3 regions of the Nocardioides caricicola genome follow, and region 3 is predicted to be linked to each of the others. Evidence: predicted binding sites of a transcription regulator. Region 3 holds the regulator's gene; each other region holds the start of a gene.
What was found. Region 3 encodes HrcA, which represses chaperone genes, less so after heat shock. Its sites were predicted from a motif close to TTGGCACTCGNNNNNNNCGAGTGCCAA; they were not measured.

Region 1 (4,615 bases), on a different contig from region 3:
TTGACGGCCTCGCGGTGAGGACGGCGGGCTGACGGCCCGTTGTCCCGGTCGTCGCCCCGGCTTCTGCGCCGGGGCGACGACCGTTCACCGGCCCGTGCTTCAACGGACCCATGAGACGCACGATCGCGGTCACGGCGGCCGGCACGGTGGCGGGGGCCGCGGCGGTCCGAATGCTCCTGCACCGCCAGGCCGCGCACGCGCGCGGGCTCATCGGCAAGCCGTTCGGCGAGGTCGCCCCGGACGCAGACCGGACCTGGAAGAAGAAGTACGGCGCGCCGATCGAGCTGCTCCTCGTCGGTGACTCGATCGCGGCCGGGCTCGGCGCCGACCGGCCCAAGGACACCCTCGGCGGCCGGCTCGCCCGCGGCCTGGCCCAGGAGACGCACCGGGCGGTGCGGCTGCGGACCGCGGCGCGCGTCGGCGCCGAGTCGTCGATGCTCGGCGAGCAGCTGGCGCTGCTGCCGCCGGCGTACCGGCCGGACGTCGCGGTGATCGTCGTGGGCGGCAACGACGTGACGCACCGGGTCCCGGTCGTCGACGCGGTCAAGCACCTCGAGGCGGCGGTGACCGAGCTGCGCGAGCGGGGCGCCGGCGTCGTGGTGGGGACCTGCCCCGACCTCGGTGCCCTCACGCCGGTGCCCCAGCCGCTGCGCGCGCTCGGGTCCCGCGCCTCGCGCCAGCTCGCGCTGGCGCAGGAGGCGGCTGCGGTGCGCGCCGGCGCCCACGCGGTGTCGCTGGCCCAGGTGGTCGGGCCGTTCTTCATCACCAATCCCGACGAGATGTTCAGCCTCGACCGGTTCCACCCGAGCGGCGTCGGCTACAAGCGCACGGCCAAGGCGCTGCTGCCGTCGGTGCTCGCGGCGCTCGGGCTGCGCGCGGACCTCCCGTACGGACATCGCGGTCCTGGTGCTTGACAGGGGTCGTGGCAGGATCCAGAGTGAGCGGTGGGAACGCTCCCACGACCGACCTTCCGCCGAGGAGTGGACCGCGCGATGGTCTCGACGGAAGGCCCGGGAGCACCCGCCCCGAACGGCGGTTCGGCGGCGGGCCCATCCGTGCGGCGGGCCCGGGAGATCCTCGACGTCCCGGGCCCGTCGTTCGATCTCCGCACCTCGTCCGCCTTCGCCCCTCCCGCCGCCCCGCCGACGGCATACTGACGCCCATGAACCGCACCCCGCGCCCCCGACCGACCCTCGAGGAGGTCGCCGCGCGCGCGGGCGTCGGCCGCGGTACGGCGTCGCGGGTCATCAACGGCGGCGAGAAGGTCTCCGAGCGTGCGCGGCAGGCCGTCGAGGACGCGATCGCCGAGCTCGGCTACGTCCCGAACGCGAACGCCCGCGCCCTGGTCACCCGGCGGACCGACGCCGTCGCGCTGGTGATCGCGGAGTCGGAGGAGCGGGTCTTCGGCGAGCCGTTCTTCGCGGGGATCATCCGCGGCATCGGCGCCGCGCTGGCCGATGCCGGCCGCCAGCTCGTCCTGCTGCTCGCCCAGGCGTCGGAGCGCCGCGGTCCCCTCGACGAGTACCTCACCCGCCAGCACGTGGACGGCGTCCTCCTGCTCTCCCTGCACGACGACGACGAGCTGCCGGACCGGATCCGCGCGCACGGCCTGCCGGTCGTGGTCGGGGGGCGCGCGAACGAGGGGGTGCAGCACGGCTTCGTCGACGTCGACAACGTGCAGGGCGCCGGGCTCGCGGTCGCGCACCTCGTCGAGCGCGGGCGCGCCCGCATCGCCACGATCGCCGGGCCCGCGGACATGGTCGCCGGCTCCTCCCGCTTCCAGGGGTACGTCGCCGGGCTCGCCGCGGCCGGGCGCGAGCTCGACGAGCGGCTCGTCGAGCGCGGCGACTTCGGGCAGGAGAGCGGCGCCGCCGCGATGCGCGCGCTGCTCGACCGCTCGCCGGACGTGGACGCGGTCTTCTGCGCCAACGACCTGATGGCGCTCGGCGCGCTCCAGACGCTGCGCGAGGCCGGGCGCCGGGTCCCCGAGGACGTCGCGGTGGTCGGCTTCGAGGACGCCCCGGTCGCACTGTCGGCGCACCCGCCGCTCACCACCGTGCACCAGTCGCCGGAGCAGATGGGGCGCGAGATGGTCGCGCTGCTGCTCGAGACGATGGCCGGCCCCGAGGACCGGCCGGGACGGATGCTGCCCACCTATCTGGTCATCCGCGACAGCAGCTGAGCCGGGCCCCTAGGGTTTCGGTTCGTGGAGCAGATCGGCGAGGCGACGGCACCGCTGGTGCTGCTCGTCACCAGCAAGGAATGGGCCGAGGGCGAACCCGGGCACGCGGCCCTCGACCGCGCGCTCGACGCGAACGGCCTCGAGAGCCGCTGGGTCGTCTGGGACGACCTGTCGGTCGACTGGGGCGCGGCCGACGTGATCGCCGTACGGTCCACGTGGGACTACGACTCCCGGCTCGGGGAGTTCCTGGGCTGGGCGTCCGGGGTCGGCCCGGCGCTCCTCAACGGCGCGCACGTCTTCCGCTGGAACACCGACAAGCACTACCTCGTCGAGCTCCAGGACACCGGCCTCCCGGTCGTGCCGACGGTCGCCGCGGACACCGTGTTCGACGTCCGCGCCGCGGCCGACCGGTTCGGGCTGTCGGTGGTGAAGCCGCGCGTCGGCGCCGGCGGGCGGCACATCGAGGTGGTCTCCGACGGCCGCGTCTGGCTGCCGCAGCCCGACGGGCACCAGGGGCCGTGGATCGTGCAGCCGCTGGTCGAGTCGATCCACCACGACGGGGAGACGTCGGTGTTCGTGATCGGCGGGCACCCGGTCAGCCAGGTCGAGAAGCTGCCCAGCACCACCGACATCCGCGTGCACGAGCAGTTCGGCGGTACGGCGCGCTCGGTGGAGCTGACCGACGAGGCGGCCATGCTCGCCGCGGAGGCGATCGCGACCGTCGTCGACCTGCTCGGCGCCGAGGTCGTCTACGGCCGCGTCGACATGATGCGCCACCAAGGACGACTGGTCGTGAGCGAGGTCGAGCTCACCGAGCCCGGCCTCTACCTCGACGTCCTGCCGCTCAACGCGCTGCCGTTCGCCGAGGCGATCGCGAACCGCGCGCTGCCGCGGACCTGGTGAGGCTGGCGCCCCGGCCCCGGCCGCGGGCCCACCCCCGCTTCTTGCACTCGCAGGGGTCGAGTGCTAAACATGATGCTGGCACTCTCGACATGAGAGTGACAACCGGATCGGTGCCAGTTGAGGCCCACCGCGCCGGCGAGAAGGGTTCGCCGGGTCAGCAGGGTCGTCCGTCGCGGGCAACCCATCGAGCCGGATCCCCGAACTCTAAGCGTGAGGAATCGCAGGAGTTATGCCCAAGCTGATTGCTTTCAACGAGGAGGCCCGGCGCGGTCTCGAGCGTGGCATGAACACGCTCGCCGACGCCGTCAAGGTCACCCTCGGTCCCAAGGGCCGCAACGTCGTGCTCGAGAAGAAGTGGGGCGCCCCCACGATCACCAACGATGGTGTCTCCATCGCCAAGGAGATCGAGCTCGAGGACCCGTACGAGAAGATCGGTGCCGAGCTCGTCAAGGAGGTCGCCAAGAAGACCGACGACGTCGCCGGTGACGGCACCACCACCGCCACGGTGCTCGCCCAGGCGATGGTCCGTGAGGGTCTGCGCAACGTGGCCGCGGGTGCGAACCCGATGGGTCTGAAGCGCGGCATCGAGGCCGCTGTCGCCGCCGTGTCGGAGCAGCTCTCGAACATGGCGATCGACATCGAGACCAAGGAGCAGATCGCCGCGACCGCGTCGATCTCCGCCGCTGACACCACCGTCGGCGAGATCATCGCCGAGGCGATGGACAAGGTCGGCAAGGAAGGTGTCATCACCGTCGAGGAGTCGAACACCTTCGGGCTCGACCTCGAGCTCACCGAGGGCATGCGCTTCGACAAGGGCTACATCTCGGCGTACTTCGTCACCGACCCGGAGCGCATGGAGACGGTCCTCGAGGACCCGTACATCCTGATCGCGAACCAGAAGATCTCGTCGGTCAAGGACCTCCTGCCGCTGCTCGAGAAGGTCATGCAGTCCGGCAAGCCGCTGCTGATCCTGGCCGAGGACACCGACGGCGAGGCGCTGTCGACCCTGGTCGTCAACAAGATCCGCGGCACCTTCAAGTCCGTCGCCGTCAAGGCTCCGGGCTTCGGTGACCGCCGCAAGGCCATGCTGCAGGACATCGCGATCCTGACCGGCGGCCAGGTCATCTCGGAGGAGGTCGGCCTCAAGCTCGAGTCGACCGGCATCGAGCTGCTCGGCCAGGCCCGCAAGGTCGTCATCACCAAGGACGAGACCACCATCGTCGAGGGCGCGGGCGACGCCGACCAGATCGCCGGTCGCGTCAACCAGATCCGTGCCGAGATCGAGAAGTCGGACTCCGACTACGACCGCGAGAAGCTGCAGGAGCGCCTGGCCAAGCTGGCCGGCGGTGTTGCGGTCATCAAGGTCGGCGCGGCCACCGAGGTCGAGCTCAAGGAGCGCAAGCACCGCATCGAGGACGCCGTTCGCAACGCGAAGGCGGCCGTCGAGGAGGGCATCGTCGCCGGTGGTGGCGTCGCCCTGGTGCAGGCTTCGGCCACCGCGTTCGACAAGCTGGACCTGTCGGGCGACGA
Region 2 (4,615 bases), on a different contig from region 3:
ACGGTCTCGATGCCGGCGCCGGTCACGGTGATGCAGGTCGACGTCCAGTCGTTCACGGCGACACCGAGCCAGGTCCCGCCCGGGGGTCTGCTCCCCGTCACGCTGACGTGGGCGACGACCTGGGCGACGGCGTGCAGCATCTCGCCGGGCGTCGGCACGGTCCCCACCAGCGGCAGCGCCCAGGCGACCCCCGGGCAGACCACGACCTACACGCTGCAACCGGTGGGCCTGGCCCCGCCGACGCCCACGGTCACGGTGAACGCGTGCCCGGCGTTCGTGTCGGTCGAGGTGATCACCGACCCGCAGAACGCCCAGGCCTTCGTGGTCTGGCAGGTGATCGGCGGCACCGTCACGATGGCGCTCGGCTCCGGCGCCCCGACGGCGGTCCCGTCGTCCGGCAGCACCAGCCAGGCCTTCCCGTTCCCGAGCGCGATCACGTTCACGGCGACCGGCGTCGGGATGACCTCCGCCGTGGTGCTCACCCTGCCGAGCGAGCTGGGCGGCGGGACGGTCGACTCGCTCAAGGCGACCTGCGGCTACGGCGTCAACGCGCCCGGGGCGACCGCCACCCTGACCTGGCAGACCGAGGGCGGGACCGTCGACGGCACCGTCACCGCGGGCACCACTCAGACCATCTCGGGCGAGTCCGGCACCCTCACCGTCCCGCTGGGCCAGGGCAGCGCCGGCCGGCTCTGGAACGTCGACTTCGGCTTCGGCAGCCAGCCGGGCCACCGGATCGGGATCGCGACCGCGATCCCCACCACCGCGCAGTAGCGCATCCCAGAGGAGGACGCATGACCGCATGGACCAGCTTTGCCCTGCGTGCGAACACGACCACGCCGGAGGGACAGGTTCCTTCAGGTGGGTCGATCACGATCTGCCCGGACATCATCCCGCTGCCCGCGGCCGACCCGAACCCGACCACGAACTTCGCGACGACCCAGTCGTGGGCCCAGGACTACGCTGCCCAGATCCTGGAAGGCGTCCCGAACTACATCTACGTGCGAGCGAAGAACTGGGCCGCCGGTGCGGAGACCGCCGACGTGACGCTGTACGCGGTCGGATGCGCGCTGATCAACATGCCGAGCGACTGGATCGACAACCCGTTGACCCTTCAGGACGGCAAGACCACGAAGCAGACGATCTCGGCCACCAACAACCAGGAGATCGCGGTGGCCCCGGAGCCCTGGTACTGGGTCGCCCAGCCCCCGCCGTCCGGCAGCGACCACTACTGCGTGTTCGCCCTGCTGGACAGCAAGGACAACCCCAACCCGCTGCTGCACAACAACGTGCCGCAGACCTACAGCGACATGGCGTCGCTGGTCACCAACGAGCTCTACGTGGGTTGGAAGAACGTCGCCCTGGTGCCGACCAACGCCGTGTGGACCCACACGATGAAGATGCCCCTCCCGCCGAGGATCACCGGTGACTCCCTGCTGCACGTCTACTTCTTCGGCAGCCAGGGCTACGTCGGCGGCAAGGTGGCCGTCTCCGTCGGGGACGGCGCGTCGTTCAACCCGCCGATCGTCATCGGCACGCCCACCAACCCGCAGACGATCAACTCGCCCAGCGAGACCTACGGGATGCTGACGACGCCGGTCGCGGGCGAGGAGAGCACCTACATCAGCGTGTCCTACCTGGGTGGCGCCAACCCGGGCTTCAACGACCGGGTGTCGATGGTGTGCGGATGGGTGCCGTCGCAGGGGTCCATCGCGGAGGACTTCAAGGCCCGGGGCCTGGGCCAGGCGCTGCCGGCGCACATCGCGGCGCAGTCCCGGGAGTTCGACGGCCACGACGGCCACGAGATCGGCTGGGAGGTCCCGATCGGCGCCATGCACTACGACGCGGACCCGTCCCAGAACCAGTAGGTCCATCTCGCCGGCGCCCCCGCGCTGGCACTCAGTTGGGGAGAGTGCTAGTTTCAGAACTGGCACTCTCCCCGTGAGTGTGCCAGCGCCTGCGACACCGATGCGATCCCCGCGACGGCGTACCGGATCCGCAGGCACCAGACGTGCATCAACCCCAACATCGAAGTGCCAGAAAGTGGAGGTCGGCATCGTGTCGGTCAACATCAAGCCCCTCGAGGACCGGATCGTCGTCAAGCCGCTCGACGCGGAGCAGACCACGGCCTCGGGCCTGGTCATCCCGGACACCGCCAAGGAGAAGCCCCAGGAGGGCGAGGTCCTGGCGATCGGTCCCGGTCGGATCGACGACAACGGCAACCGCGTTCCGCTCGACGTGAACGTGGGCGACAAGGTCATCTACAGCAAGTACGGCGGCACCGAGGTCAAGTACGCCGGAGCGGAGTACCTCATCCTCTCCGCGCGCGACGTCCTCGCGATCGTTTCCTGATCTACCGGGTCGTCCGCCTCTCGGCTGCCTCTGGCACGCCCCGAGGCGGACGACCCGATCTTTTTCTCTAGAGGAGAGTCATGCCGAAGATCCTGGAGTTCGACGAGAACGCCCGCCGCGCGCTCGAGCGTGGCGTCGACGCCCTCGCCAACGCCGTCAAGGTCACGCTCGGTCCGAAGGGCCGCTACGTCGTCCTCGACAAGAAGTGGGGCGCGCCGACCATCACCAACGACGGTGTCACCGTCGCGCGTGAGATCGAGCTCGACGACCCGTTCGAGAACCTCGGTGCGCAGCTGACCAAGGAAGTCGCCACCAAGACCAACGACATCGCCGGTGACGGCACCACCACCGCCACCGTGCTCGCCCAGGCGATGGTCCACGAGGGTCTGCGCGCGGTCGCCGCCGGCGCGAACCCGATGGGCCTCAAGCGGGGCATGGACGCCGCGGCCGAGGCCGTCGGCGACGCGCTCAAGGAGGCCGCCCGCGAGGTCGAGTCGGTCGAGGACATGGCGTCGGTCGCCACGATCTCGAGCCGCGACAGCCACATCGGCGACCTGCTCTCGCAGGCGTTCGACAAGGTCGGCAAGGACGGTGTCATCACCGTCGAGGAGTCCAACACCATGGGCACCGAGCTCGACTTCACCGAGGGCATGCAGTTCGACAAGGGCTACCTGTCGCAGTACTTCGTGACCGACCCCGAGCGGATGGAGGCCGTCCTCGACGACCCGTACATCCTGCTGCACCAGGGCAAGATCTCGGCCGTCGCCGAGCTGCTCCCGCTGCTGGAGAAGGTCATCTCGACCGGCAAGCCGCTGTTCATCCTCGCCGAGGACGTCGAGGGCGAGGCGCTCTCGACCCTGGTCGTCAACAAGATCCGCGGCACGTTCAACGCCGTCGCGGTGAAGAGCCCGGCGTTCGGTGACCGCCGCAAGGCGATGATGCAGGACATCGCGACCCTGACCGGCGGTCAGGTCATCGCCCCGGAGGTCGGCCTCAAGCTCGACCAGGTCGGCCTCGAGGTGCTCGGCCAGGCGCGTCGCGTCGTCATCACCAAGGACGACACCACGATCGTCGACGGCGCCGGCGACCCGAAGGACGTCGAGGGCCGCGTCAACCAGATCAAGGGCGAGATCGAGTCCACCGACTCCGACTGGGACCGCGAGAAGCTCCAGGAGCGCCTCGCGAAGCTGGCCGGCGGCGTGTGCGTCATCAAGGTCGGCGCGCACACCGAGGTGGAGCTCAAGGAGAAGAAGCACCGCATCGAGGACGCCGTCTCCGCGACGCGCGCCGCGATCGAGGAGGGCATCGTCCCCGGCGGTGGCTCCGCGCTCATCCACGCGGTCTCGGTGCTGTCCGACGACCTCGGCCTGACCGGCGACGAGGCGGTCGGCGTACGCATCGTGCGCAAGTCCGCCGACGAGCCGCTGCGCTGGATCGCCGAGAACGGCGGTGAGAACGGCTACGTCGTCACCACCAAGGTGCGCGAGCTCGGCGTGGGCAACGGCTACAACGCCGCCACCGGCGAGTACGGCGACCTGGTCGCCCAGGGCGTGCTCGACCCGGTGAAGGTGACCCGCTCCGCGCTGATCAACGCCACCTCGATCGCGGGCATGCTGCTCACGACCGAGACCCTGGTCGTCGAGAAGCCCGAAGAGGAAGAGGCCGCGCCGGCCGCTGGCCACGGCCACGGTCACGGCCACGGCCACTGATCGACCTGAGCAACGCGAAGGCCCCCACCCGCTCCGGGTGGGGGCCTTCGCCGTGTCTGGTCGTTCCAGCTGTCGCAGCTTCACCATGTGATGCAGTCGAACCTGCACTTCCCACGGTGTGCACGCCATGGGAAGTGCAGGTTCACCCACGGACCATGGTGAAGCTGCAGCGGCCAGCTCCAGCCGCGTCAGTCCAGCCGCGTCAGTCCAGCAGCTCGCCGACGTACTGGGTGGAGCCCTTGCCCTGGTTCACCGGGGTGTGCCAGGTGAACTGGCCGGGCTGGCCGGTGGCGCCGCCCAGGCCCCAGGACGACATCGCGTCGCTGATCCGCAGGAACCGGCCGGACTCGAGGTCGTAGACGTAGGTTCCGGTCCGGTCGTCGCCCGGTGCGCCCATCAGGTCGATGTTGACGACGTCGCTCCCGGGCGGGAGCCAGCCGCTGATGCCGTCGTCCTGCAGGGTCACCACCTGCTCGCCGTCGGTGCTGACGATCTGCAGCCGGTCGTCACGACCCGACGCGTAGGTGCCGCAGTACTCGCCCATCACGATCCGG
Region 3 (4,615 bases):
GCGCTCGCGGAGCTGCCACCGCGGATGCGAGCGACCGTGATGCTCAGGTTCTGGGACGACCTGTCGGTCCGGGACACCGCCGGCGTCCTGGGCTGCTCCGAGGGCACGGTCAAGTCCACCACCAGCAAGGCCCTCGCTCACCTCCGCGACCGACTCGGCGAGGAGTTCACCGGCCTCGACGCCACCACTGCCACAGGAGCCACCCGATGACGACGGACCTTCGAGACCGCCTGGCCACCGAGCTCGACCACCTCGAGCCGCTGGACGACCTCACCCACCACGTCCTCAGCCGCGGACGCGCCACCGTGCGGCGACGGCGGGCAGCCGCGGGCGCCCTCGTCGCTGCCGTCGTCGTCGCCGGAACCGCGTGGGCGAGCGCCGGCCACGGCGGGTCAGGCACTGTCGACGCCGCCGACCAGCGCCAGGCGTCCGTGCGCGCCGAGTGGTCCGAGCGGATGGCGCAGGTCTTCGCCGACCATCTTCCCGAGGGGTTCGCCCCGGGCGTGACCGCAACGGGTGGCGACGACCGGCAGGCGCTCGAGTTCGTCGCGTCCGGCCCCCAGGGCGAGGTCCGGCTCAACGCGACCGTCTACCTCGCCGAGGGCCTGCCGGTCCCCGCGTGCGCCGCGACCACGCCGCGGTGCCAGGTCCTCACCACGCCGTCCGGCCCGGCCACCGTGCTGACGAAGGTCTACCAGGATGACCGGTTGTCCCACGCCTCGCAGATCTGGATCCAGGGCGACGGCGTCCAGACGATCGTGAACGTCGTCGAGTCGGGCCCGCGGGCCGACCAGTTCTCGATGAGCGACCTCACCGGGCTCGCGTCCGACGTGGCGCTCCGCGACGCCATCCTCTTCGCGAGCGCCCACGACGGTGAGCTGCTGGGCTACGCCACCACCTAGGCCCAGCGTGCGGTGCGGGACAGCAGGGCGGAGACCGCCGCGACGCCCGCGGTCGAGGTGCGCAGCACCTCGGCGCCGAGGCGCACCGAGACCGCGCCGGCGGTGACGAACGCCGTCACCTCGTCCTCGGACAGTCCGCCCTCCGGGCCCACGACGACCACGATCCGGCCGGAGGCCGGGACGTCGAGCGCAGCCAGCGACGACGTCGCCTCCTCGTGCAGCACGACGGCGAGGTCGGCAGCGCCGACCAGCGCGGCCACGTCGGCGGTGCTCGCCATCTCGGCGACCTCCGGGTGCCAGGAGCGGCGCGCCTGCTTGGCCGCCTCGCGGGCCGTCGAGCGCCAGCGGGCGAGCGACTTCGCGGCGCGCTCGCCCTTCCAGACGGCGACGCTGCGCGCGGCGGCCCACGGCACGACCGACGCGACGCCGACCTCGGTCAGCACCTCCACGGCGAGCTCTCCGCGGTCGCCCTTCGGGATCGCCTGGACCACGACCACCTCGGGCTCGGGACGCTCGTGCCGGGTGACCTGCTCGGCCTCGACCGCGAACACCCGCTTGCCGGTCGACGTGACCGACCCGCGCAGCGACGTGCCGCGGCCGTCGGTCAGCACGACCTGCTCGCCGACGCGCAGGCGGCGTACGGCGACCGCGTGGTGCGCTTCGTCGCCCTCCACCGTGACCTCGTCCCCGACGGCGACCCCGTCGAGGCCGGGCACCAGGTGGACGGGCAGCGACATCAGTGGTTGAAGGCGTCGCGGAGGCGGCCGAAGACGCCCTTCTGGCCGGGACGCACCTGGCCGGAGGGGGCCTCCTCGTCGCGGATCGCCGCGAGCTCGCGGAGGAGCTCCTCCTGGCGCGCGTCGAGCTTGGTCGGCGTCTCGACGATGATCGTGACGACCAGGTCGCCGCGCCCGCCCCGCAGGCCGGGCACGCCGAGCCCCCGCAGGATCCGGTCGGCCCCGGACTGGGTGCCGGGACGGACCTCGAGCTCGAACGACGTCTGCAGCTCCGGGTCGCCGCCGTCCTCGCCGACGACGTCCGCCTCGAGGGTGGGCAGCGTGAGCGTGGTGCCGAGCGCGGCCGCGGTCATCGGCAGCGTCACCGTGCAGTGCAGGTCGTTGCCGTGCCGGGTGAAGGTGGGGTGCGGCGCGATGGTGATCTCGACGTACAGGTCACCGGCCGGGCCGCCGCCCGGGCCGACCTCGCCCTCGCCGGCGAGCTGGACGCGGGTGCCGGTGTCGACGCCCGCCGGGATCTTCACGGTGAGCGTGCGGCGCGAGCGGACCCGGCCGTCGCCGGAGCACTCGCGGCACGGCTCGGGGATGATGCTGCCGAAGCCGCGGCACGCCGCGCACGGGCGCAGGGTGCGGATCTCGCCGAGGAACGAGCGCTGCACGTGCGCGACCTCGCCGGCACCGTGACAGGTCTCGCACGGGATCGGGTGGGTGCCGGCCGCCGTCCCCTCACCGTGGCAGGTGCTGCAGAGCACCGCGGTGTCCACCTTGAGCTCGCGGGTGACACCGAACGCCGCCTCGGAGAGGTCCACCTCGAGCCGGATCAGGGCGTCCTGGCCGCGCCGCTCGCGCGGGCGCGGGCCGCGGCCGGCGGACGCCGCCCCGCCGCCGCCGAAGAACGCGTCCATGATGTCGGTGAACGAGAAGCCCGCGCCCTGGCCGAACCCGCCGGCGCCACCGAACGGGTCGCCGCCGCGGTCGTACGACGCGCGCTTCTGCGGGTCCGAGAGCACCTCGTAGGCGAGCGAGATCTCCTTGAACCGCTCTTGCGCCTCGGGGTCGGGGTTCACGTCGGGGTGGTACTGCCGGGCGAGCCGACGGTAGGCCTTCTTGATGGCGTCGCCGTCCGCGTCGCGGGCGACACCGAGGAGCTCGTACAGGTCCTGACTCAACTGCGTTCCTTGTATCTCTGGGGTTCTGGAGGCTCAGGCCTCGTCGAGGATGCGCGAGACGTAGCGCGCCACGGCACGCACCGCGGCCATCGAGCCTGGGTAGTCCATGCGGGTGGGGCCGACGATGCCGAGCCGGGCGAGCGACTCGTCGCCCGGGCCGTACCCGGTCGCGACCACGCTCGTGGACGCGAGCTCCTGGTAGGGGCCCTCGTGGCCGATGCGGACGGTCAGCAGCTCGCCGGTCGAGGCCTCGCCGAGCAGCTTGAGCAGCACGACGTGCTCCTCGAGCGCCTCGAGCAGCGGGCGGACGGCGGAGTCGAAGTTGTCGCCGTACCGCGCCAGGTTCGCCGCGCCACCGACCACGATCCGCTCGTCCGAGCGGTGGTCGGACATCGCGTCCACGAGGGTCTCGGCCACCGAGCCGAGCGGGGTGCTCTCCCCGGACGGCACGAGTGCGCGCAGGGACGTCACCGCCTCGGCGATGACCTCGCCGGTCGCGGCGCGGTTGACCTGCTGGCGCAGGTCGGCGAGGTCGTCCTCGGCGAGGTCGACGCCGAGCTCGACCAGCCGTTGCTCGACCCGGCCGGTGCTGAGGATCAGCACGACCAGCAGCCGGTTCGGCGCGAGCGCGACCAGCTCGACGTGGCGGACCGTCGAGCGCGAGAGCGTGGGGTACTGCACGACGGCGACCTGGCGGGTCAGCTGCGCGAGCAGCCGCACCGAGCGGTTCACGACGTCGTCGAGGTCGACCGCCCCGTCCAAGATGGTGGCGATCGCGCGCTTCTCGGCGGCGCTCATCGGCTTGACGGTGGTCAGGCGGTCGACGAACAGCCGGTAGCCCTTGTCGGTCGGCACGCGGCCCGCGCTGGTGTGCGGCTGGGTGATGTAGCCCTCGTCCTCGAGCGCGGCCATGTCGTTGCGGACGGTGGCCGGCGAGACGCCGAGGCCGTGCCGCTCGACGAGCGCCTTGGAGCCGACGGGTTCCTCGGTGGAGACGTAGTCCTCGACGATGGCGCGGAGCACGGCGAGCCGACGTTCCTCCTGCATCCCGCCTCCTCACTGGCACTCGAATGTCCGGAGTGCCAAGCCTACAGCGGGTGTCACGCGGGGGCGCACCCATCGACGCGTGGCGTCGACGTAGGTTAGGCTTACCTAACTTCTCTAACCTGATTGCCAGGAGGATCCGTGCTCCCGTCCGACTCGCGGCGGCTCGCCGCCGACGCCCGCAGCATCCTGGCCTGCCCCGCCTCCGCGAGCCTGGTGGTCGAGGGCGAGCCGAACGCCATCGAGGACCGGCTCGAGCTCTGCGACGACGGAGGTACGCCGGCGCTGTACTGCCCGCCGGACTCCCCCGTCGCCCGGGCCGCCGCCCGCCGCGCGAGCGCGCTGCTGACCCTCACCAGCGGGCTCGGCCCGCGCACCGGGCCCGACCGCGCCGACACGCTGACCCTGGGCGGCCGCCTCCAGCCCACGCACGGCGAGGCGATCGTGCTGCACCTGAACTTCGTGCTGCTGGCACGGGACGACCGGCAGCACAAGATCTCCCTGGAGGACTTCCGCAGCCCGGAGCACCGGATGAACCGGGGGCACCTGCAGCGCTCGACCGAGCACGCCAACGAGTGCCACCAGGACGAGCTGCGGCGTGCGGTCTCACTCGGCACCGGCACCCGGCCCACCGAGATCCTCGGCGTCCAGATCTCGCGGCTGTCGCCCGAGGGCGTCGAGGTGCAGTGGGTCGACGAGCAGGGTGCGCACCAGCAGGTGCTCCGGTTCCCCCGGCCCGCCCACGACATCGCCGACCTCGGCG

Region 1: groL (chaperonin GroEL) is a predicted target of HrcA. The motif match lies at 3,126-3,152, and genes of this name have one in related genera.
Region 2: groES (co-chaperone GroES) is a predicted target of HrcA. The motif match lies at 1,893-1,919, and genes of this name have one in related genera.

Annotation. Positions count from the first base shown of each region.
Region 1 covers NZ_BAABFQ010000008.1:277,329-281,943, reverse strand. Annotated here, with positions in the region: gene ABD875_RS18975 (carboxypeptidase regulatory-like domain-containing protein) at 1-32, shown strand, start outside; gene ABD875_RS18970 (SGNH/GDSL hydrolase family protein) at 111-914, shown strand; gene ABD875_RS18965 (LacI family DNA-binding transcriptional regulator) at 1,163-2,182, shown strand; gene ABD875_RS18960 (ATP-grasp domain-containing protein) at 2,207-3,085, shown strand; gene groL (chaperonin GroEL) at 3,315-4,615, shown strand, end outside.
Region 2 covers NZ_BAABFQ010000007.1:304,217-308,831, reverse strand. Annotated here, with positions in the region: gene ABD875_RS15495 (hypothetical protein) at 1-774, shown strand, start outside; gene ABD875_RS15490 (hypothetical protein) at 795-1,868, shown strand; gene groES (co-chaperone GroES) at 2,059-2,352, shown strand; gene groL (chaperonin GroEL) at 2,433-4,061, shown strand; gene ABD875_RS15475 (hypothetical protein) at 4,264-4,615, opposite strand, start outside.
Region 3 covers NZ_BAABFQ010000005.1:77,135-81,749, forward strand. Annotated here, with positions in the region: gene ABD875_RS08725 (SigE family RNA polymerase sigma factor) at 1-210, shown strand, start outside; gene ABD875_RS08730 (hypothetical protein) at 207-902, shown strand; gene ABD875_RS08735 (16S rRNA (uracil(1498)-N(3))-methyltransferase) at 899-1,639, opposite strand; gene dnaJ (molecular chaperone DnaJ) at 1,639-2,808, opposite strand; gene hrcA (heat-inducible transcriptional repressor HrcA) at 2,842-3,855, opposite strand; gene ABD875_RS08750 (hypothetical protein) at 3,994-4,615, shown strand, end outside.